2 regions of the Paenibacillus sp. FSL K6-0276 genome follow, and region 1 is predicted to be linked to the other one. Evidence: predicted binding sites of a transcription regulator. Region 1 holds the regulator's gene; the other holds the start of a gene.

The links. The regulator CtsR, encoded in region 1, represses protease genes until heat stress. The targets are predictions, from matches to a motif close to ATGGTCAATAAAGGTCAAACA.
Region 2: a site for CtsR is predicted at 6,745-6,765, ahead of clpP (ATP-dependent Clp endopeptidase proteolytic subunit ClpP). Genes of this name have one in related genera too.

The regions. Positions count from the first base shown of each region.
Region 1 covers NZ_CP150276.1:5,550,280-5,561,881, reverse strand. Annotated here, with positions in the region: rRNA gene MHH52_RS26355 (16S ribosomal RNA) at 1-695, shown strand, start outside; tRNA gene MHH52_RS26350 (tRNA-Ala) at 797-872, shown strand; rRNA gene MHH52_RS26345 (23S ribosomal RNA) at 1,053-3,977, shown strand; rRNA gene rrf (5S ribosomal RNA) at 4,107-4,223, shown strand; gene MHH52_RS26335 (GNAT family N-acetyltransferase) at 4,644-5,816, shown strand; gene MHH52_RS26330 (CtsR family transcriptional regulator) at 6,201-6,662, shown strand; gene MHH52_RS26325 (UvrB/UvrC motif-containing protein) at 6,693-7,217, shown strand; gene MHH52_RS26320 (protein arginine kinase) at 7,246-8,310, shown strand; gene clpC (ATP-dependent protease ATP-binding subunit ClpC) at 8,346-10,814, shown strand; gene radA (DNA repair protein RadA) at 11,106-11,602, shown strand, end outside.
Region 2 covers NZ_CP150276.1:192,601-204,202, reverse strand. Annotated here, with positions in the region: gene eno (phosphopyruvate hydratase) at 1-279, opposite strand, end outside; gene gpmI (2,3-bisphosphoglycerate-independent phosphoglycerate mutase) at 348-1,892, opposite strand; gene tpiA (triose-phosphate isomerase) at 1,894-2,646, opposite strand; gene MHH52_RS00980 (phosphoglycerate kinase) at 2,674-3,855, opposite strand; gene gap (type I glyceraldehyde-3-phosphate dehydrogenase) at 4,071-5,081, opposite strand; gene MHH52_RS00970 (sugar-binding domain-containing protein) at 5,197-6,249, opposite strand; tRNA gene MHH52_RS00965 (tRNA-Arg) at 6,584-6,658, shown strand; gene clpP (ATP-dependent Clp endopeptidase proteolytic subunit ClpP) at 6,852-7,448, shown strand; gene MHH52_RS00955 (GDSL-type esterase/lipase family protein) at 7,547-8,185, opposite strand; gene ltrA (group II intron reverse transcriptase/maturase) at 8,474-9,766, opposite strand; gene MHH52_RS00945 (SIMPL domain-containing protein) at 10,392-11,147, opposite strand; gene MHH52_RS00940 (HPr family phosphocarrier protein) at 11,297-11,566, opposite strand.

The sequences.
Region 1 (11,602 bases):
GGTGCCGAAGTTAACACAGTAAGCACTCCGCCTGGGGAGTACGGTCGCAAGACTGAAACTCAAAGGAATTGACGGGGACCCGCACAAGCAGTGGAGTATGTGGTTTAATTCGAAGCAACGCGAAGAACCTTACCAGGTCTTGACATCCCTCTGAATCCACTAGAGATAGTGGCGGCCTTCGGGACAGAGGAGACAGGTGGTGCATGGTTGTCGTCAGCTCGTGTCGTGAGATGTTGGGTTAAGTCCCGCAACGAGCGCAACCCTTAACTTTAGTTGCCAGCAAGTAATGTTGGGCACTCTAGAGTGACTGCCGGTGACAAACCGGAGGAAGGTGGGGATGACGTCAAATCATCATGCCCCTTATGACCTGGGCTACACACGTACTACAATGGCCGGTACAACGGGAAGCGAAACCGCGAGGTGAAGCCAATCCCATCAAAGCCGGTCTCAGTTCGGATTGCAGGCTGCAACTCGCCTGCATGAAGTCGGAATTGCTAGTAATCGCGGATCAGCATGCCGCGGTGAATACGTTCCCGGGTCTTGTACACACCGCCCGTCACACCACGAGAGTTTACAACACCCGAAGTCGGTGGGGTAACCCGCAAGGGAGCCAGCCGCCGAAGGTGGGGTAGATGATTGGGGTGAAGTCGTAACAAGGTAGCCGTATCGGAAGGTGCGGCTGGATCACCTCCTTTCTATGGAGAATCGTCTTCTGCAATGAAGACATTCAAATCGGAAGTTTAACTTCCACAATCATTTAACGCGTATCCATTTGTTCGGTTTTGATGGAATTTGCGGGGCCATAGCTCAGCTGGGAGAGCGCCTGCCTTGCAAGCAGGAGGTCAGCGGTTCGATCCCGCTTGGCTCCACCAACAAACTTCATCTATTTGTTATGTCTAGAATAGTTTTATCTTGATCCTTGAAAACTGGATACCGAAACGAATTTGCGTTTTAGAACATCTTTTAGCAACTTGTGCAAACAAGTAAATGTTATTAGTGAGATGATTCCAAAAGAAATGTCATTGTATGATATTTTCCTGCGGAAAAATCAAGGTTAAGCTAATAAGAGCACACGGAGGATGCCTAGGCGCCAGGAGCCGACGAAGGACGTGGCGAACAACGAAACTGCCTCGGGGAGCTGTAAGCAAGCTTTGATCCGGGGGTGTCCGAATGGGGAAACCCAGCTGTGGTAATTCGCAGTTACTCATCTCTGAACACATAGGAGATGTAGAGGCAGACCAGGGGAACTGAAACATCTAAGTACCCTGAGGAAGAGAAAACAATAGTGATTCCGTTAGTAGCGGCGAGCGAACGCGGAACAGCCTAAACCTAAGAGCTTGCTCTTAGGGGTTGTGGGACGTCTCACATGGAGTTACAAAGGAATATGGTAGGTGAAGAGGTCTGGAAAGGCCCGCGATAGAGGTAAAAGCCCTGTAGCCTAAACTGTGTTCTCTCCGAGACGGATCCCGAGTAGTGCGGGGCACGTGAAACCCCGTATGAATCCAGCAGGACCATCTGCTAAGGCTAAATACTACCTGGCGACCGATAGTGAAACAGTACCGTGAGGAAAGGTGAAAAGCACCCCGGAAGGGGAGTGAAATAGAACCTGAAACCGTGTGCTTACAAAAAGTCAGAGCCCTATCTATGGGTGATGGCGTGCCTTTTGTAGAATGAACCGGCGAGTTACGTTTAACATGCAAGGTTAAGTCGAGAAGACGGAGCCGCAGCGAAAGCGAGTCTGAATAGGGCGATTTAGTATGTGGACGTAGACCCGAAACCGTGTGATCTACCCCTGTCCAGGGTGAAGGTGCGGTAACACGCACTGGAGGCCCGAACCCACGCATGTTGAAAAATGCGGGGATGAGGTGGGGGTAGCGGAGAAATTCCAATCGAACTCGGAGATAGCTGGTTCTCCCCGAAATAGCTTTAGGGCTAGCCTCGGTATAAGAGTAGTGGAGGTAGAGCACTGATTGGTTGCGGGGCCCGCAAGGGTTACCAAGATCAGTCAAACTCCGAATGCCATATACTTATTGCCGGGAGTCAGACAGTGAGTGCTAAGATCCATTGTCAAGGGAAACAGCCCAGACCATCAGCTAAGGTCCCCAAGTGTGTGTTAAGTGGGAAAGGATGTGGAGTTGCACAGACAACCAGGATGTTGGCTTAGAAGCAGCCACCATTGAAAGAGTGCGTAATAGCTCACTGGTCGAGTGACTCTGCGCCGAAAATGTAACGGGGCTAAACACACCACCGAAGCTATGGCTAGATACGTATGTATCTGGGGTAGGGGAGCGTTGTATGTGGGTTGAAGGTGTACCGTAAGGAGCGCTGGACAGCATACAAGTGAGAATGCCGGTATGAGTAACGAAAAGATCAGTGAGAATCTGATCCGCCGAAAGCCCAAGGTTTCCTGAGGAAGGCTCGTCCGCTCAGGGTAAGTCGGGACCTAAGGCGAGGCCGAAAGGCGTAGTCGAAGGACAACAGTTTGAAATTACTGTACCACCGTAATCCGCTATGAGCGATGGGGTGACGCAGGAGGGTAGTGACGCGGACTGATGGATATGTCCGTCTAAGCAGTGAGGCTGATGTGTAGGCAAATCCGCACATCGTTAAGGCTGGGCTGTGATGGGGAGCGAAAATTATAGTAGCGAAGGTCATGATCTCACACTGCCAAGAAAAGCCTCTAGCCAGGAGAAGGTGCCCGTACCGCAAACCGACACAGGTAGGCGAGAAGAGAATTCTAAGGCGCGCGGAAGAACTCTCGTTAAGGAACTCGGCAAAATGACCCCGTAACTTCGGGAGAAGGGGTGCCCCGGTAGTGTGAATAGCACGAGGGGGCCGCAGTGAAAAGGCCCAAGCGACTGTTTAGCAAAAACACAGGTCTGTGCGAAGCCGCAAGGCGAAGTATACGGGCTGACGCCTGCCCGGTGCTGGAAGGTTAAGGGGAGTGGTTAGGGGTAACCCGAAGCTATGAACCGAAGCCCCAGTAAACGGCGGCCGTAACTATAACGGTCCTAAGGTAGCGAAATTCCTTGTCAGGTAAATTCTGACCCGCACGAATGGCGTAACGACTTGGGCGCTGTCTCAACGAGAGATCCGGTGAAATTTTAATACCTGTGAAGATGCAGGTTACCCGCGACAAGACGGAAAGACCCCATGGAGCTTTACTGCAGCTTGATATTGAATTTGGGTACGATCTGTACAGGATAGGTGGGAGCCGTAGAAATCGGAGCGCAAGCTTCGGTGGAGGCGCCGTTGGGATACCACCCTGATCGTATCTAGGTTCTAACCTAGTACCCTTACCGGGTACGGGGACCGTGTCAGGCGGGCAGTTTGACTGGGGCGGTCGCCTCCTAAAGAGTAACGGAGGCGTTCCAAGGTTCCCTCAGAATGGTTGGAAATCATTCGAAGAGTGCAAAGGCATAAGGGAGCTTGACTGCGAGACCTACAAGTCGAGCAGGGACGAAAGTCGGACTTAGTGATCCGGTGGTACCGCATGGAAGGGCCATCGCTCAACGGATAAAAGCTACCCTGGGGATAACAGGCTTATCTCCCCCAAGAGTCCACATCGACGGGGAGGTTTGGCACCTCGATGTCGGCTCATCGCATCCTGGGGCTGAAGTAGGTCCCAAGGGTTGGGCTGTTCGCCCATTAAAGCGGTACGCGAGCTGGGTTCAGAACGTCGTGAGACAGTTCGGTCCCTATCTGTCGTGGGCGCAGGAAATTTGAGAGGAGCTGTCCTTAGTACGAGAGGACCGGGATGGACGTACCGCTGGTGCACCAGTTGTTTCGCCAGAAGCATGGCTGGGTAGCTACGTACGGACGGGATAAGCGCTGAAAGCATCTAAGCGTGAAGCCCCCTCAAGATGAGATTTCCCAATTAGTAAGACCCCTTGAAGACGACGAGGTAGATAGGTTGGAGGTGGAAGTGCAGTAATGCATGGAGCTGACCAATACTAATCGGTCGAGGGCTTATCCTATATTTAAAACGCAAATTCAATTCGGATTCAGTTTTCAGGCATCAAGCCTGTAACACGCTAAGAAATTCATTCACACTTCTGGTGATGAACGAAATTTCACGCGGGCAGCGTCTGTTTCACAGACGCATGTTTGGTGGCGATAGCGGAGGGGTTCCACGCGTACCCATCCCGAACACGACCGTTAAGCCCTCCAGCGCCGATGGTACTTGGACCGAAGGGTCCTGGGAGAGTAGGACGCCGCCAAGCAAATTTAGACCACTGTTGAGTAATCGACAGTGGCTTTTTTGCGTTTATTATAATCTGTGGAAAACTTGTGGATAATGTTATTATTTTTCAGAAAAGTTACGCACATGTGGATAGACGAACGAAAGAGAAATAATCCCTAAATAGTGTGGATTAAATACATATTTATGTGGATCTGTCAACAGAAAACCTAAGTAATACACGGGTTGCTGTGGATATAGCCGGGATTATGTGGATAGCGCTATTGATAAGTGGATAACTATTTTAACTTGGATGGGACAAGATTTCAAGACTATTTTTAAAACCGCATAGAGCTGTGGATAACTAAAAATAAAGTTATAAATAATGCAATAGATTAGCGCACAATAGGCGCTCTTGTTATACTTATCCTAAATGTAATTTAATAAAGGATGAGGTGAGTTTGTGGTAATAAGACAACTACGTCCAGAAGAGTTCGATGCCAGCATGAACTTGTCAGAATATGCTTTTCAATACAAGTTACCTAGTGAAAAACGGGAAAGTGCTAAGAAAAGTTTCAAGCCAGAACGGGTATGGGGTGCTTTTGAGGACGGGACATTGGAAGCTAAATTGACGATTATTCCTTTCCAAGTGTACATACAGGGCAGAGTGGTACCTATGGGTGGTATTGCCGGAGTAGCGACATGGCCAGAGAACCGTAGACAAGGACATGTGGCAAATCTACTTTCTCATGCGCTGCATACGATGAATGAGGCGGGTCAAACGCTCTCTTTTCTACACCCGTTCTTGATTCCGTTTTATCGTAAATTTGGCTGGGAGATCTACTGTGAATATAAGAAATACTCTATTCCTGTAGCGAAATTTCCCAAGAAAGTTGAAGTTGAGGGTAAAGTTAAACGGGACATAAAAGATATTGAAGTATTGGATAGTTTATATAATCGATTCGCTGTCAGATATAACGGGACACTAAAGCGAGATTTGGACTGGTGGGAGAACTCTGTTTTGAATGATGAAGGAAAAAGTGCAGTGTTTTACTCCATGAGTGGTGAACCAGAGGGATACGTGCTGTATAAGGTAGAGAACAGAGAACTGGTCATTGATGAATTTGTTTTTTTGAACGAACAAGCTCGGCAGGGGCTGTGGACATTTCTTGCGAACCACGATTCAATGGTGACTGGTGCATCGTTAAAGCTGGTGCCTTCGGACGACATGTTACCCTTCTTTTTGCCAGATCCGCGTATAGGGCAGGAGAATTATCCTTATTTTATGGGGCGCATTGTTAACGCCAAGGCATTCATTGAAAGTTACACCTTTAGAGGACACGGTAGCCAGAAGAAACAGGTTATATATATCGAAGACAAATATGCACCTTGGAATGATGGATTGTGGGAATGGAATATCTCTAATGAGGGATCCGCTACTTTGATACGATTTGAAGGGGAACGGACAGAAGCAGACTTAAGCTGTGACATAGGCACATTGACGGCCTTGATGCTTGGATACAAACGTCCAATTGAAATGGTTCGTTATGGAAGTGTCACAGGCCAGCCAGCGGCACTGGAGTGGTTCGAAGAAATTCTACCTCGAGCAGAGACCGCATTATTTGATTATTTTTAAAAATATAAGAAAGTATAAGTTTCACGCTATACTTTATCTTTATATTTCTCGCTTAAACGCTTATCGTCCTAATAAGGACGCCGAAGGCGTTTATACTTGACAAAAATTAGGCTCTCCCTTCGAAAGATGTTGGGAGAGTTCTTTATTTCCGAATACATTAGCCGAAAAAAGTGAAAAATAAGAGAATCCACTTGGAATTAGTACAGAATATGTTATAATATTAAAAAGTCAAAGAAAGTCAAAGTCAACGCAACATAATGACATTGATCCGATCCTCTGAACGTGTGGATTATCCGCAATGTTTAAGTTCAATTAAAGATTATTGTTTTTATGAATGCAAGCCGCAAGCGATATAATAAAGCTATAAGCACTGGAGGATGAGTGATGCGCAATATCTCTGATATTATTGAACAATATCTGAAGAATATTTTGCATGAAAGTCCCGAAGGTACGGTGGAAATCCAGCGAAATGACCTGGCGGACCAGTTCTCATGCGTACCGTCACAGATCAATTATGTCATCAGTACACGCTTTACTCTGGAAAAAGGTTATGTGGTGGAAAGTAAGCGTGGTGGCGGGGGATATATTCGTATTCAACGTTTTGAATTGCCACCAAACGTGGCACTGCATGCCCATTTAAACCATACAATAGGTGGCGGGATTGATCAGAACGCTGCTGAAGGTTTGATTTATCAGCTGGAGGAAGCTGGTTTTCTTAGTAAGCGTGAAGCGTGTCTTATGCGCGCTGCTGTTTCTCGGGAATGCCTAACGGTTAAGATTCCATACCGGGATGAGATTCGTGCCAAGATTATGAAGGCGATGTTAATCTCTTTGTTAGGCAAATAATTGTCAACCATAAGGGAGGGGCTTTCGCTTATGCAATGCCAGGAATGTGGCGTCAAGCCGGCAACACTCCACTTCACTAAGATCGTGAATGGAGAGAAGACGGAGTTTCATATCTGCGAGAGCTGTGCACGGGAGAAGGGTGAACTGATTCCCGGAACTGCTGGGGGATTCTCCATCCACAGTCTTCTGTCAGGACTGCTTGATCTTGAAGGCGCTGGCAAGGAGAAGTCCGCTGCAACGAAGACTACGCAGAGTCTGCAATGTGAGAATTGTGGGATGACGTACTCCCAGTTTAGTAAATTAGGCCGTTTTGGTTGTAGCTCCTGTTATAAATATTTTAACAGCGCACTGGACCCGCTTTTTAAGCGAGTGCATGGCAATACCTCACATGTAGGTAAGATTCCTAAACGTGCAGGAGCCCAGATTGTGTTTAGACGCCAAATTGATGAACTCAAGCAGGAATTACAGCAAAGTATTGTACAGGAAGAATTCGAGACAGCAGCGGAGCTGCGGGATCAGATTCGCCGACTTGAAAAAGAAATAGTACAAGAGTAAAGTCTTTGATATATAGGGGGGATATGACATGTCAAGTCTCCGATTTACTGAACAAGCGCTTAGTGATTGGATGCGCTCTGGAGGTAGTCACTCCGAGATTGTAATTAGCAGCCGTATGCGTATTGCCCGTAATCTAGAGCATCTTCCGTTCCCTATGATAGCTTCCTTAGAGCAATCGGAAGAGGTATTAGAGCTGCTGGCCCCTGTGTTTCATGAGGAAGTAGCTGCGGATTTCGGATCTTTTCAGCTTCTAAAGCTTGATGAAGTGAATGAACTGGACAAAAAGGTACTGGTCGAGAAGCATCTAATCAGTCCTAATTTAGCTAATGATTCACGTGGCGCGGCTGTATTATTAAATGAAGATGAGTCGGTCAGCATCATGATTAACGAAGAGGACCATCTGCGAATCCAATGTCTGTTTCCTGGTCTTCAAGTTAGAGAAGCATGGGAACGTGCGACAGCGATCGATGATATATTCGAGGCAGCTGTCAATTACGCTTTTGATGATAAAAGAGGATACTTGACCAGTTGTCCCACCAATGTTGGCACTGGGCTTCGTGCATCGGTGATGCTGCATCTACCAGCGCTTGTAATGACTCATCAGATCAATCGCATTCTGTCCGCAGTGAATCAAGTGGGATTGACTGTAAGAGGAATTTACGGTGAGGGTAGCGAAGCAGTAGGGAACATCTTTCAAATTTCAAATCAGATCACCCTCGGTCAAACGGAAAGTGAAATTATAGAGAACCTTCACAGTGTAGTCACCCAGATTATTGAGCATGAGCGAAATGCCCGTGAACGGTTGCTTGTTGATTCCGCACTGAGAATTACGGACCGAGTGAAGCGTTCTTATGGGATCTTGTGTTATGCAGCTCTTATGGAGCTTAAGGAATCTGCACAACGGCTGTCTGATGTGAGACTTGGGGTTGACCTTGGCATTCTGGAAGGCCCTTCGATTTCAGTGCTTAATGAACTTAACGTTAAGACACAGCCAGGATTCCTGCAAAAGATGTTCGGTGATGAGTTGAACGCCACTGAACGAGATATGTATCGGGCGAAACTGCTCCGAGAGACACTGGGAACACAACATTAATATAGATATTTATTATTCATGGAGGTGCAGGAGATATGATGTTTGGAAGATTTACGGAACGCGCACAAAAAGTGCTAGCGCTGGCGCAGGAAGAAGCTGTTCGTTTAGGACACAACAATATTGGCACAGAACATATTTTGCTCGGACTTATTCGTGAAGGAGACGGCATTGCTGCTAAGGCGTTAATTGCTTTGGGTCTGGGTCTTGAGAAAATCCAGGACGAAGTGGAGACACTGATTGGCAGAGGCCAAGAACAGCCTACGAACATTGCTTATACTCCTCGCGCCAAAAAAGTTATTGAGCTGTCGATGGACGAAGCCCGCAAGTTGGGTCATACGTATGTCGGCACTGAGCATATTCTGCTTGGACTTATCCGTGAAGGGGAAGGTGTCGCGGCTCGTGTGCTTAATAACCTCGGCATCAGCTTGAACAAAGCTCGTCAACAGGTGCTACAGCTTCTGGGAAGCAGCGAGGCTGCCTCTAGTCATAGTGGGACTCCGGCTAACGTCAGCACACCGACCCTAGATGGTCTTGCGCGCGATTTGACCGCCTATGCTAAGGAGGGTAATCTAGATCCAGTTATCGGCCGTAGCAAGGAAATTGAACGTGTTATTCAGGTGCTGAGTCGCCGGACTAAGAATAACCCGGTACTGATCGGTGAACCTGGGGTTGGTAAAACAGCTATTGCTGAAGGACTTGCACAAAAGATTATCAATAATGAAATCCCAGAAACGCTGCGCGACAAACGCGTAATGACGCTCGATATGGGCTCTGTAGTGGCTGGTACGAAATATCGCGGTGAGTTTGAAGACCGCCTCAAGAAAATAATGGATGAGATTCGCCAAGCAGGTAATATCGTGCTCTTTATTGATGAGCTGCATACTCTGATTGGGGCAGGTGGCGCAGAAGGTGCAATTGACGCTTCTAACATTCTGAAGCCGGCTTTAGCTCGTGGAGAACTTCAGTGCATAGGCGCGACTACGCTTGACGAATATCGTAAATATATTGAAAAAGATGCTGCATTGGAGCGTCGTTTCCAACCGATTACGGTGGATCAGCCGTCTCCGGAGGAAGCGGTCCAAATTTTGTTCGGACTTCGCGATCGTTATGAAGCGCATCACCGCGTGAAGATTACCGATGAAGCTATTGTGGAAGCAGTGAAGCTGTCCGATCGTTACATTCCAGATCGTTTCTTGCCAGATAAAGCGATTGACCTTATCGATGAAGCGGGATCTAAAGTAAGGCTTCACTCTTACACCATACCACCAAATCTGAAGGAACTGGAAATGCGCTTGGATGATATCCGTAAGGAGAAAGATTCCGCAGTTCAGAGTCAAGAGTTTGAAAAAGCGGCTGCCTTGCGTGATACAGAGCAAAAGATCCGTGAAGAACTTGATACGACGAAGAACCAATGGAAAGAAAAACAAGGTCGCACCGATTCTGAGGTTACACCTGAAGATATCGCACAGGTCGTAGCTAGCTGGACAGGGATACCTGTAAGCAAGCTGAAGGAAGAGGAGACAGACCGTCTGCTTAACATGGAGGCTTTACTACATGAACGAGTGATCGGTCAGGACGAAGCCGTTAAGGCGGTTAGCCGTGCGCTGCGCCGTGCGCGTGCGGGTCTTAAAGATCCGAAACGCCCAATGGGTTCCTTCATTTTCTTGGGCCCAACGGGTGTAGGTAAAACTGAGCTGGCTCGTGCTCTGGCTGAAGCCATGTTCGGCGATGAGAATGCGGTCATCCGCATTGATATGTCGGAATACATGGAGAAGCACTCCACGTCCCGTTTAGTCGGAGCCCCTCCTGGGTATGTTGGCTATGAAGAAGGTGGCCAATTAACGGAGAAGGTACGCCGTAAACCATATTCTGTAGTGCTGCTTGATGAAATTGAAAAAGCGCACCCAGAAGTATTCAACATTTTGCTGCAAGTTCTTGAAGATGGTCGTTTGACTGACTCTAAAGGACGGGTAGTCGATTTCCGTAATACATTAATTATTCTGACTTCTAACGTAGGTGCACAGGCGATCAAGAAGAATTCGACACTTGGATTCACAGCTGTACAAGATGCCGGAGCAGAATACGGTAATATGAAGGGCAAGGTTATGGAAGAGCTTAAGAAGAGCTTCCGTCCTGAGTTCTTGAACCGGATTGACGAAATCATCGTCTTCCACTCCCTTGATGAGAAGCATATTGCTGAAATTGTTACGTTGATGTCTGATGAACTGCGCAAGCGGCTACGTGAATATGATGTTGATTTCGTACTCACAGATGCAGCGAAGGCTTTCTTAGCTAAGGAAGGTTACGACCCAGCCTTTGGTGCACGTCCATTGCGTCGTGCGATTCAGAAGCATATTGAGGACCGTCTCTCTGAGGAATTGTTGAGAGGAAATATCCAAAAGGGTGATTCACTCAACATTGATGAAGTTGGCGGAGAACTTGTAGTGAATAAAGTGGATGCTCCAGTAGCGCCATTGCTTGAAAAAGAAGTAGAAACCGAATAAAAAACGGAATAAATAAAGCTTTCGCTCCTCAGTTTATAGAGGGGCGAGAGCTTTTTTTAAATATAAGAAAGTATAAGTTTCACACAATACTTTATTTCTTATATTTCTCGCTTAAACGCTTACCGTCCTTATAAGGACACCGAAGGCGTTTATACTTGTTGTAAATTAATCTCTTTAAAATATACATTTAGTACAAATTCCGAATGACCTTTCGTTAAAGGGGCAGAAATGGTAAACTTTCATTAGAAGAAAATATCCGCAATTTAAAAGTTCGGACCGTAAGGAGAACAAATGGCTAAACCAAAAACTAAATTTTTTTGCACCGATTGTGGATACGAATCGCCAAAATGGTTCGGTAAATGTCCTGGGTGCCAAGCTTGGAACTCCATGGTGGAGGAAACAGAAAGCGTAGTCAAAACACAGGGAATGAATGCCCCTATTTTTCATAGTAAAGAAAAGGCACAATCAATCATAAGTATAGAAAGTGACAAGGAACCGCGCATACTGACAGGTATAGGTGAGCTTAACCGTGTTCTCGGTGGGGGGATCGTGCCAGGATCGCTGGTGCTAGTAGGGGGAGACCCAGGAATCGGTAAATCTACGCTCTTATTACAGACGTCGCATGCACTGACAACTCAGGGATTGCGAGTACTGTACATTTCGGGCGAAGAATCGGTAAGGCAAACTAAGCTACGCGCGGATCGCCTCGGTGCGTTGTCAGCTGAGCTATATGTACTATGTGAGACGAATATGGAAAGCATAGAAGAAGCGATTGAACAAATTCAGCC
Region 2 (11,602 bases), 760 kb from region 1:
CAATTTGTCGACACCCAGTTGGTCAAGAGCGTCCATACCAATAACTTCTGGAGCGATGATTTCATTTACGTTCTCAACAGCTTTCAGAACACCTTTACCCATGTAACGGGATTTGTCGCCATCACGAAGTTCTACAGCTTCATGAGCACCAGTGGAAGCGCCGGAAGGAACGATAGCGCGGCCTTTAGCACCGGATTCAAGATAAACGTCAACCTCTACAGTAGGGTTACCACGGGAGTCAAGGACTTCGCGAGCATATACATCAGAAATAATAGTCATTTTAGTTAATCTCCTTTTAACAATGTTTTGGTCTTGATTGTTGAAGCTTAATCTTAGGTACTGTTTCCTTATTTGCGACTAGCGATCATGGATTGACCGGTCATTTCCGCAGGTTGTGGAAGTCCCATCAGATCCAGAATGGTTGGTGCTACATCCGCAAGGATACCGCGATCGCGCAATACAACATTTTCATCCGTAAGGATGAATGGAACCGGGTTAGTGGTATGAGCTGTGAACGGACGACCGTTCTCATCAAACACCATGTCTGCATTACCGTGATCGGCGATAATGATCGCAACGCCACCTTTGGCAACCACTGCGTCCACTACTTTACCAACACACTCATCAGTTACCTCTACAGCCTTAATTGTTGGCTCCAGCATACCGGAGTGTCCAACCATATCAGGGTTTGCAAAGTTAAGGATAATAGCATCCTGTCTTTCCGCTTCGATTTCTGCTACGCAGGCTGCAGCCACTTCGTAAGCACTCATCTCAGGTTGAAGATCATAAGTTGCCACTTTAGGAGAGTTGATTAAGATACGAGTTTCTCCAGGAAGCTCCTCATCACGTCCACCACTAAAGAAGAAAGTTACGTGCGGATACTTCTCAGTTTCCGCGATGCGCAGTTGCTTCTTGTTGTTCTGCACAAGCACTTCACCCAATGTGTTATCCAGGTTCTTCGGTGAATAGGCTACATAACCTTGTACCGTTTCGCTGAAAGTAGTCAGGCATACGAAGTGCAGGTCTTGCGGGAACAAAGGACCCCGGTCGAAACCGCGGAAATCTTGATTCGTGAACACTTGTGACAATTGAATAGCACGGTCAGGGCGGAAGTTGAGGAACACGACGGAATCGCCGCTCTCTACTGCCGTTACTGGCTTACCTTCACTGTCTACAATTACGCTAGGTTCAACGAATTCATCGAACACGGAATTTTGATAAGATGCAGTGATGGCCTCTAGAGCATCCGTGTATTTCGGACCTTCGCCATAAACCATAGCACGATAGGCTTTTTCTACACGTTCCCAACGTTTGTCACGGTCCATTGCGTAATAACGTCCGGATACCGTAGCAATTGTACCTACACCAACTACTTCAATTTTAGCAACCAGATCTTGAACAAAATTCTTTCCGCTATCTGGAGCTACGTCACGGCCATCCATGAAAGCATGGATATACACTTCATGCATATCTTCTTTCTTAGCCAGGTCAAGCATAGCAAACAGGTGGTTAATATGGCTATGTACCCCTCCGTCGGATACAAGCGCGTAAAGATGAAGCTTTTTACCTGTGTTCTTAGCATTTCTAACTGCGGTAACCAGTGTTTCATTATCGAAGAACTCGCCCTCACGGATCGATTTATCGATACGAGTCAAATCCTGGTATACAATCCGTCCTGCACCAATATTTAAGTGCCCTACTTCAGAGTTGCCCATTTGGCCTTCTGGAAGACCAACAGCTTCACCACAAGCAGTAAGGGTAGTATTAGGATATTGTTTCAAGTAACGGTCATAGTTAGGTTTGTTAGCTTGAGCAACGGCGTTGCCTTCTGACGTTCCGCGCAAACCGAAACCATCCATGATGATCAAAGCTACAGGTTTTGGAGCAGACATCTTACTTCGCCCCCTCAACCAATTGAACGAAGGAAGCAGGCTGCAAGCTGGCACCGCCAACAAGCGCACCATCGATGTCGCTTTGGCCCATGTACTCAGTTACATTCTCAGGCTTCACGCTGCCGCCGTATTGAATACGAACAGCTTCAGCTGTTGCTGCATCATACAGATCTTTTACAAGACTGCGGATGTAAGCAATAACTTCGTTAGCATCTTGGGAAGTGGAGGATTTACCTGTGCCAATGGCCCAGATAGGTTCGTATGCAATTACAACTTTTGCTGCTTGCTCGGCACTAAGACCTTGGAATGCAGCTTCAGTTTGTACTTTACATACTGCTTTAGTCTGATCAGCTTCACGCTCTTCGAGCTTTTCGCCTACACATACGATTGGAGTGATATCGTGACGGAATGCAGCATGCATTTTCTTATTCACGATTTCATCTGTTTCGCCAAAATAAGCACGACGCTCTGAGTGACCAATGATTACATAGTCTACGCCGAGATCGCTAAGCATTACACCACTGATCTCTCCTGTGTAAGCACCGTTATCTTCAAAATGTAGGTTCTGTGCGCCAATCTTGATGTCTGTACCTTTTGCTGCTGCTACAAGTGCAGGCAGGTTAGTAAATGGAGCGCAGATTACCGTCTCAACGCCTTCTACTTCTGCTTTGCCTTTGATATCAGCAATAAAGCTTTCTGCTTCAGGAACTGTTTTGAACATTTTCCAGTTGCCTGCGATAATTGGTGTTCTCATGACTTAAGTTGCCTCCTTCTTTACGTCTTACTTATTGTTCAAAGCTTCTACGCCAGGAAGCGCCTTGCCTTCCATGAACTCAAGGGATGCACCGCCGCCAGTGGAGATATGATCCATTTGGTCAGCCAAGTGGAATTTCTCTGCTGCTGCTGCGGAATCTCCGCCGCCAATAACAGTGTAACCTTCAGTTGTTGCACAAGCTTTTGCTACTGCAAGTGTACCTTCAGCGAATTTATCGATTTCGAATACGCCCATAGGTCCATTCCAGACAACCAGCTTGGAGTTTTTGATAATATCGGCATAAAGTTCACGAGTCTTAGGTCCGATATCAAGTCCTTCCCAACCTTCTGGGATTTCATTGTAATTAACGATCTTAGTGTTAGCATCAGCACCGAATTTATCAGCAACAACAACGTCAACAGGAAGCATGAAGTTTTTGCCAAGTGCTTTAGCTTTTTCGATGAATCCAAGAGCAACGTCAAGTTTGTCGTTGTCTACAAGTGATTTACCGATTTCAAAGCCTTGTGCTTTAGTGAATGTATAAGACAATCCACCGCCGATCAGAACGTTATCAGCCAAAGACAACAAGTTATCAATAACATCAATCTTGTCTTTAACCTTCGAACCACCGATGATTGCAGTGAAAGGACGTTCAGGGTTAGAAAGAGCTTTACCCAGAACGGACAGTTCTTTCTCCATCAAAAGACCGGATACAGCCGGTAGGAAATGAGCGATACCTTCTGTCGATGCATGTGCACGGTGAGCCGCACCAAACGCATCATTGACGAACAAATCAGCCAGTTCAGCGAATTGTTTAGCCAGTTCAGGATCGTTCTTCTCTTCGCCTGGGTAGAAACGAACATTCTCAAGCACGAGTACGTCGCCTTCGCCTAGCTCAGCAATTTTTGCTTTTACAGCTTCGCCAACAGCTTCGTCAGCTTTAGCTACTGATTTGCCGAGAAGCTCGGACAGACGTTCAGCAGCAGTAGTCAAACGCATGGAATCTACGAATTGGCCTTTAGGACGACCCATGTGACTCGCGAGAATGATCTTTGCACCGTTCTCGATCAAATATTTAATGGTCGGAAGGGTTTCGCGAATACGAGTATCATCAGTGATCTTACCGTCTTCTACAGGAACGTTAAAATCCACGCGTACAAATACGCGTTTACCCTTTACTTCTACATCACGGACGCTCTTTTTGTTCATGATTAATTCCTCCACACCCAAAATTGTTTCTAGCAGGAAACAAGAAATACATCAAGCTAAAACGCCTTTGGCGTCCTTATAAGGACGGTAGCGTTTATGCGAGAATTATAAGGAAAAAATATAGAGTGAAACATATACTCCCTTATAATTTTAGAAAGAGCGGAAACAAGGAACTTCTGTTTCCGCTCTATAGATGTTGCTTTATATCAAATCAATTACTTAGCGATTTTAGCGAATTTCTCCAAAGTACGAACCAATTGTGCAGTGTAGGACATTTCATTGTCATACCAAGCAACAGTCTTAACCAGTTGTTTGTCGCCAACAGTCAATACTTTAGTTTGTGTAGCATCGAACAAGGAACCGAAAGTCATACCTTTGATGTCGGAAGATACGATTTCATCTTCAGTGTAACCATAAGTGTCTGGATCGGAAGCTGCTTTCATTGCTGCGTTGATTTCTTCAACAGTAACGCTCTTATCAAGAACAGTTACAAGCTCAGTCAGGGAACCAGTTGCAACTGGAACACGTTGAGCTGCACCATCCAATTTACCTTTAAGTTCTGGAATAACCAGACCGATTGCTTTAGCAGCACCAGTAGTGTTAGGAATGATGTTCTCAGCTGCTGCACGAGCGCGTCTGAAGTCACCCTTAGCGTGTGGAGCATCCAAAGTGTTTTGGTCGCCAGTGTAAGCATGAATTGTAGTCATCAGGCCTTCAATGATACCGAACTTGTCGTTCAATACTTTTGCCATTGGAGCTAGGCAGTTAGTTGTGCAAGATGCGCCGGAAATAACAGTCTCAGTACCATCAAGAATGTCATCGTTAACGTTGTAAACGACAGTTTTCATGTCGCCAGTAGCTGGAGCGGAGATAACTACTTTCTTAGCTCCACCTTTCAAGTGTTTTTCAGCTGCTTCTTTAGTTGTGAAGAAACCTGTGCACTCAAGTACAATGTCAACGCCTAGGTCGCCCCATGGCAATTCTTCAGGGTTGCGGTTAGCAAGAACTTTAACTTCTTTGCCATTCACTTTGAAGAAGCCGTCATGCACTTCAACATCACCTTGGAATTTACCTTGAGTTGTATCATATTTAAGCAAATGAGCAAGCATCTTAGCGTCAGTCAAGTCGTTGATTGCTACCACTTCGATACCTTCTACATTTTGAATACGGCGGAAAGCAAGGCGTCCAATACGTCCAAAACCGTTAATTCCAACTTTTACACTCATTGAATAGTTCCTCCTAGAATTCGTTTTATTTATTCAAAACAGACCGTGAAGCCTGTCATGACAACAATGTTAAGTATTATGCAAGATATATGTTCTAGTGCCTGCAATCTAAAAGCTACGAAGTTAGCTGTAACTGATTGTCAATTTCCTTGCCTATTTCTACAGCAGCAGCCTCGTCCGTGACGAGAATATTCTCCTGCCCGAAACGCAGCATGGCGTGAATGGCTTTGGCCTTTGGTTTGCCTCCTGCAATACCGATAACGGTTTCCGTCCGAATAATATCTTCTAGACGTAGACCCATCGTAAGCATGGTATGGACAACCTGACCATTTTCATCGAAGTAATAGCCAAAGGATTCGGCCACTGCTCCCTCATCCTGGATTTCTGAGACCGTAGCCTCATCCAGCTTGCGACGACGAGTCATCTCAATGGCATCCCCAATTCCATGTACAATAATACGCGAACTGCGGATGATTTGTACAATCTCTCCAATATTAGAGTCAAGTGCTAGTGACTGGTATGCATCCCCACTAAGTAAATCAGGTACATGCAGCAACCGGTAATTCGCTCCAACCCGTTTTGCCATTGTTGAGGCAATCGTATTGGCTTGAATCTCCATACTCTCTCCTAATCCACCACGCGCCGGAACAAACCAAGCGTTCTTATAGGAAAGGGATAACGGCGGTGTCAGTTGATCAGCCATATCGGCAAGCGTTGATCCACCTGTGACAGCAACAATATCATCTGTACGAAGTACACTGAGCAGCGCTTTTGCACCTGCCCGGCCAAGCTCACGTTTGGTGAAAGGCGATGACTCACAATCACCCGGTACCACAATAACTTTATCCAGACCGTACGTTGCCCGAATTTTCTCTTCCAACTCATCCAGACCAAACAGGCTCTTAACGACCGGCTCTAGCAAATCAAGCAGTCTACGCCCAGCAGCGCTAATACGCATGCCAACGCTCTCGATCTCAATGAGCCCTTGCGATTTCAGAAGATCCGTCTCGGCACGCAGTACCCGCTCGGTCATATCAAGCGAAGCGGCAAGCGTTCTGCGCCCAATTATATCGGACAGCATGATCTGATGAAGAATCGTGTAACGTCTCTTAAGGGTTTCCATGAGATCAGGCAGAAGCTGCTTTTGGATATCTAATAAATTACGCATACTTTCACTCCTGCAACTTCGTCTTCCTCTATTCCCTTGTTCATGGTCTCAAAATGTCCCGGGTAAACTTTTTAAGTCCCACTCATATTCTAACCAAATATTGCTCGAAGTGCAAGTCTTCCGAGAGTAGAATTCTCCACCCCATGTCTTCTTATACATTTATAAGGCCAGGGAGAGGTACGGCGCCTAAAACCCATCATTAATTAACTTAGATTCTAACGCTGATTGAAAGCGAATGTATTCTTGTCCACCTTGAACACAAAGGATAAAGCCCGTGCACGGTATTATTAATACATTGCAATTGCACAGAAATTGTATTATAATCATTTTTGTTGCGCCCGTGGTCCAATGGATATGACGTAGGCCTCCGAAGCCTGAGATCCAAGTTCGATTCTTGGCGGGCGCGCCATTAATTTCACTTTCGTACATAATTTAGTAGTGCCTATACTACTACTTAACCAAAGAGCCGCGTGTCGGCTCTTTTTTTTGAATATAAGTTTGACTTTCTTTGACTTTTTGTTTGAATTTGTTTATCATGTGGGTAATACGGCAAGAGTAAAAATGAATACATTTGAAGAACCAATATCAAGGAGGTTTTCCACGTGAGTTATATTCCTATGGTAGTAGAACAGAGCAACCGCGGTGAGCGCGCTTATGACATCTATTCCCGCCTGCTGAAGGACCGCATCATTTTCCTTGGAACGGAGGTTAATGACGTGGTAGCCAATTCTATCATCGCACAAATGCTGTTCTTGGCTGCCGAAGATCCGGAGAAGGACATTCACCTTTATGTGAATAGCCCCGGCGGTTCCATTACTGCAGGCATGGCTATTTTTGATACAATGCAGTACATTAAACCGGACGTTTCCACCATCTGTGTGGGTATGGCAGCTTCCATGGGAGCTTTCCTACTTAACGCTGGCGCTAAAGGCAAACGCTTCGCGCTGCCTAACAGTGAGATCATGATTCACCAACCTCTGGGTGGTGCTCAAGGTCAAGCAACGGATATCGAAATCCGTGCCCGCCGTATCCTGAAATTGCGTGATAAGTTGAATCGTATTCTTGCAGAACGTACGGGTCAACCGCTAGAACGTATCGAGAAGGATACAGATCGTGATTACTTCATGACTGCTGCAGACGCGGCAACTTACGGTATCGTTGATAAAGTCATCGAGAAGACACTGCCTAGCGGTGTGTAAGCTATAAAACAACAACACAAAGAGGCTGTGCCCTATCCACTTGATGGTTAGAGTACAGCCTCTTTACTTTTCGGACCACTACTACACACAAATCTCAATTAAACCAAACCGCCATAACCAAGCGCATCGAGTTTCTCAGCAATCACACGGTAACCCCGGCCATTAGGATGTAAGTGGTCAATAGATAAAAGCCCTCTCTCGTTTCCTGCAAACTCACTATAAATAGAAGCAAATCCACACACTCGGCTGCTGTACTGCGATGCATAGCGATTAAACTGCCTTACCCACTCTGTCGCACCTACTACCTGAGGATAAGGATTATACAATCCCACAATTCGAATGATAAAAGGTCTGCGCGTTCCCGCCTTCAATTGTATGAGGATACTCATAATTACAGCGAAATTTTGTTTGCATTCCTGCAGTGATCTTCGCAGCTCTGTAGATAAATTTTCAGGGTGTCTAGCTGCAGATTTCGCAGCATGAATTAAATCATTTCCACCAATGGATAGAGTGATAATGTCAGCTGCTCGAATGGCTTCGCGAGTCATAGAACTCCCGCGTAGCCGCTGTTCCAACTCAGAAGTAGTCAATCCATTCACGCCCAAATTCGTAGAGACTACATTAGAACGCAGTCTCCCTTCCGCCATTCTACGGTACACCGGAACAAAACCGTTACCTGGCAGAGCGCCAAATCCAGTCGTCAAGGAATCGCCAATTGCAGTGTATTGATAGCTCATAGCTCTCCCCCGTTCATAAACTAGTTACTCCCTTTAGCATATGAATTAGAGATGACTCTGGTAAGGGGGAGATGTCCAGTGCTAACACCCACGGTTACGATTTCTCTATTTATTTGGTAAACCTACGCCCGATTTACGTACTAATTCTTGTGAGGTATTCATCATCAAAAAAAATTATAGATATTTCTAGAGTAAAGGGCTGAATAAATTCAGCCCCTCCTCATCAAACCGTACGTGAGGTTTTCCCTCATACGGCTTTCCGATGTTCGTCATTCATGGGCGTGCGGATTACAATAGCGTTTTAAGTCCATGTTGTAAGGCGATATATTTAACCTCAGATAATGAACCTATCCATCTTTTGCGTTGTCTCTTCTTTGCATACCACCGTGTTAACCGCCCCAAAATATACCAGTCTAGTTTTGCTAACTTCTTTTGGCTATAGTTCGTGTAGTAATAATTTCTCCATCCTTGAATCTTGGGATTGAGCCATTCTACATGTTCCTCGAACGATCTTGAACGCATGCTCGGCGGTGCCAATCTTTCTTTGACCACCTCACGAATACGTTCCTCTGCCTTCTGTGTTAGCCACTGCTGCGTGGTGTAGTACACCTTACCTTGGGATGTTTCTGCTTTGGTTTTCCGGTGGTGCATGCCTAAGAAATCGAATCCTTCGTTTCCTGTCCACAATCCTACAATGCGAGTTTTGGTCGGGTGTAGGGTCAACTCCAGACGTTCCATAATCGTACGTATAAGCTTATACGCATGTTCTGCGTCCTTTTTGGTTTTGCAAACCACTACAAAGTCGTCTGCATACCTCGTGAGTTCTCCTATTCCTTTTCCGTGTTTCTCCCAGAGTTGGTCGAAGTAATTTAGATAGATATTCGCAAGGAGCGGTGAAATCACTCCTCCTTGCGGTGTCCCTAAATCCGAACGTCTTACCGTTCCTTCTTCCAAAACTCCTGCACTCAGCCACTTTCGTATTATTTTAAGTATCCGCCTGTCATTGATACGCATCTGTACCAATTTCATTAGCTTCTCTTGATTAATATTGTCGAAGTAGCCTTGGATATCGACGTCGACTACCCAATTTCCTTTACGGTTGCAGGCTTTTCGGATTCTATCCAACGCACCTTTAGCACTTCGTTTCGGACGAAATCCGAAGGATACTTCCTCAAAGTCTGCTTCAAAGATGGGCTCAATCACGAGTTTGGTTGCCATCTGTATGACTCGATCGCGTACGGTGGGTATACCCAGTGGCCTTTGCTTCCCGTCTTTCTTCGGGATATAGTGTCTCCGTACAGGTTGTGGATGGTAGTTGCCTTCTTTGAGCTCTCGCTCACATGCCTTGAGAAACGGTGTTTCTCCTTGTTCCTCAATATCTGCTAGCGTCACCGCATCTATTCCTGCGGCACCCTTATTGGCTTTCACTCGTTTCCACGCTTCACACAGTACATCCCACCGATAAATCTTGTCATACAACGCATGGAATTTACGCTTTTTGTTCTCCTTGGCCGCATGACCTAGCTTTTCTTGGAGTTGTTGAACTTTTTCCTTTGGTGTCGTTAGCCCTTTGGCATTCACTCACTCGTACCTCCTCCAAAAGTATAAACAAAGCAGGGCTCCTTCCCTCCCTAAGGTTATGTTGTCCTTAGGTTCTTCGGTACTATGAGCCCCTCGGACTCCCTTCCTGCAGACCATTCACTTCACCTTTTAGGCTTATAGAATGTCTCTTTACGGGTTCTAAAAAAAAAAAAAAAAAAAAAAAAAAATCCGTGCAGGGGAGGGTCTCCCCAGTTCACTGCATTATCTTTCAGCCCATGCCGTTCCCTATACGCCGGAGGATTCTTCACTGTTGACCCAAGTTCTTTACAGCTTCCTTGGCCTTCGTCTATATGCGCGAGACTCGGCAGCCTCTCTTCCCCTTTGCAGGGCCTTTTTGACGACGCGGCAGGATTCACTTCATGTTGCGGCCTGGGTTGTTGCTCGCCCGGTCTCTGACCGGTACTTTTGTCGATGCGCTTTTACACACAGATTTCGCCATGCGTAAGCATCCTAGCTACAAAGGTGGCTTGGCCCCTCCTTTGATTGGACTTTCACCAACTAGATAATGCGTGCCTCTGGGCACGCCACACATAAAAAAAGAGGCGTCCCCCACTATTACTAGTGGAAGATCACCTCTCCTCTCTGCAATCATCTAGTTCTGTTACTATTTCAATTCATACATCACGCTCAGCTGTGTTGTAACTTTAACTACTCCCGGTTGAACGGACGTGCTTGCACCAGCATCTGCTGCAGCCATTTCCATTTTTAGATTCTGTTCAAAATAAACCGGAGTGACATTGCCATCAATTTGGCTGACTGTGATTACTTGACCCAAGCTACGTTTAGCTGCCTTAGCAATAGCTCCTGCTTTAACATCTGCGTTCGCCATCGCCTTTTCAATCACCTGAGCTTCAAAGGCAGAAGTATCTTCCACGGAAAAACGTGCATTTCCGATATTATTTGCCCCCGCCGCAGATGCAGCGTCTAGCAATTCACCAACCTTGGTCAGATCTCTATAAGACACTAACAGTGTATGATTCGCGTTGTATCCTTTCACTTGCTGTCCTTCTTTTTCGCTATAACTATAGTTGGGTTGCACATAGAATTGGGTACTTTGAATATCCTTATCTGCGATTTTCCAAGTCCCTTTCAGTAGTGTAGTGATCTTTTGGATTTTAGCAGCATTTGTTTTTTGCGCTTCTTGCGCGGTTGTAGCCGTAGTATCCACACCGATGGACAAGTATACAATATCCGGCTTGATGGACAATTCACCTTTACCTACTACACTAACGACATTTTTCTGCACATCATCTGCGTAAGCCTTTGCAGGACCTTGGAAGACACCACTCATGCTGATCCCTCCAATTAACAAACTCCCTACGATCAACACTGAACCGATTTTCTTTACCAAACCTTTCATATTAGCCAGCCCCTTTCAATTTTTGTAATTTGTTATTATCCTCTAGACGAGTCTTTTTGGTAAATGTTGCACGGCTAAATCTATTTTTTTGTATTAAAAAAAGCCCCTAGGGGCTTTTTAGTCATGCGATAAAAAGTCATTTCAAAAGATTATTGGTTCTCAAGCTCTTCTTTGCTAACGAGACTCGTCAAAGCGTTTACAGCTTGATCCGCGTCTGCACCATCCGCGCTGATATAGATCTCCGTGCCGGAACTGATCGCTAGGCTCATAATACCCATAATACTTTTGGCGTTTACTTTTTTATCGTCTTTTTCCACGAAAATCTCCGACGAAAACTTGTTAGCTTCTTGCACAAACAATGCTGCCGGTCGAGCGTGTAGCCCTGTCTTCAACCGAACAACTACCGGGTGCTTTGTCATGAAACGCTTACCCCCTAATTGAGATCTCCCCAAAAA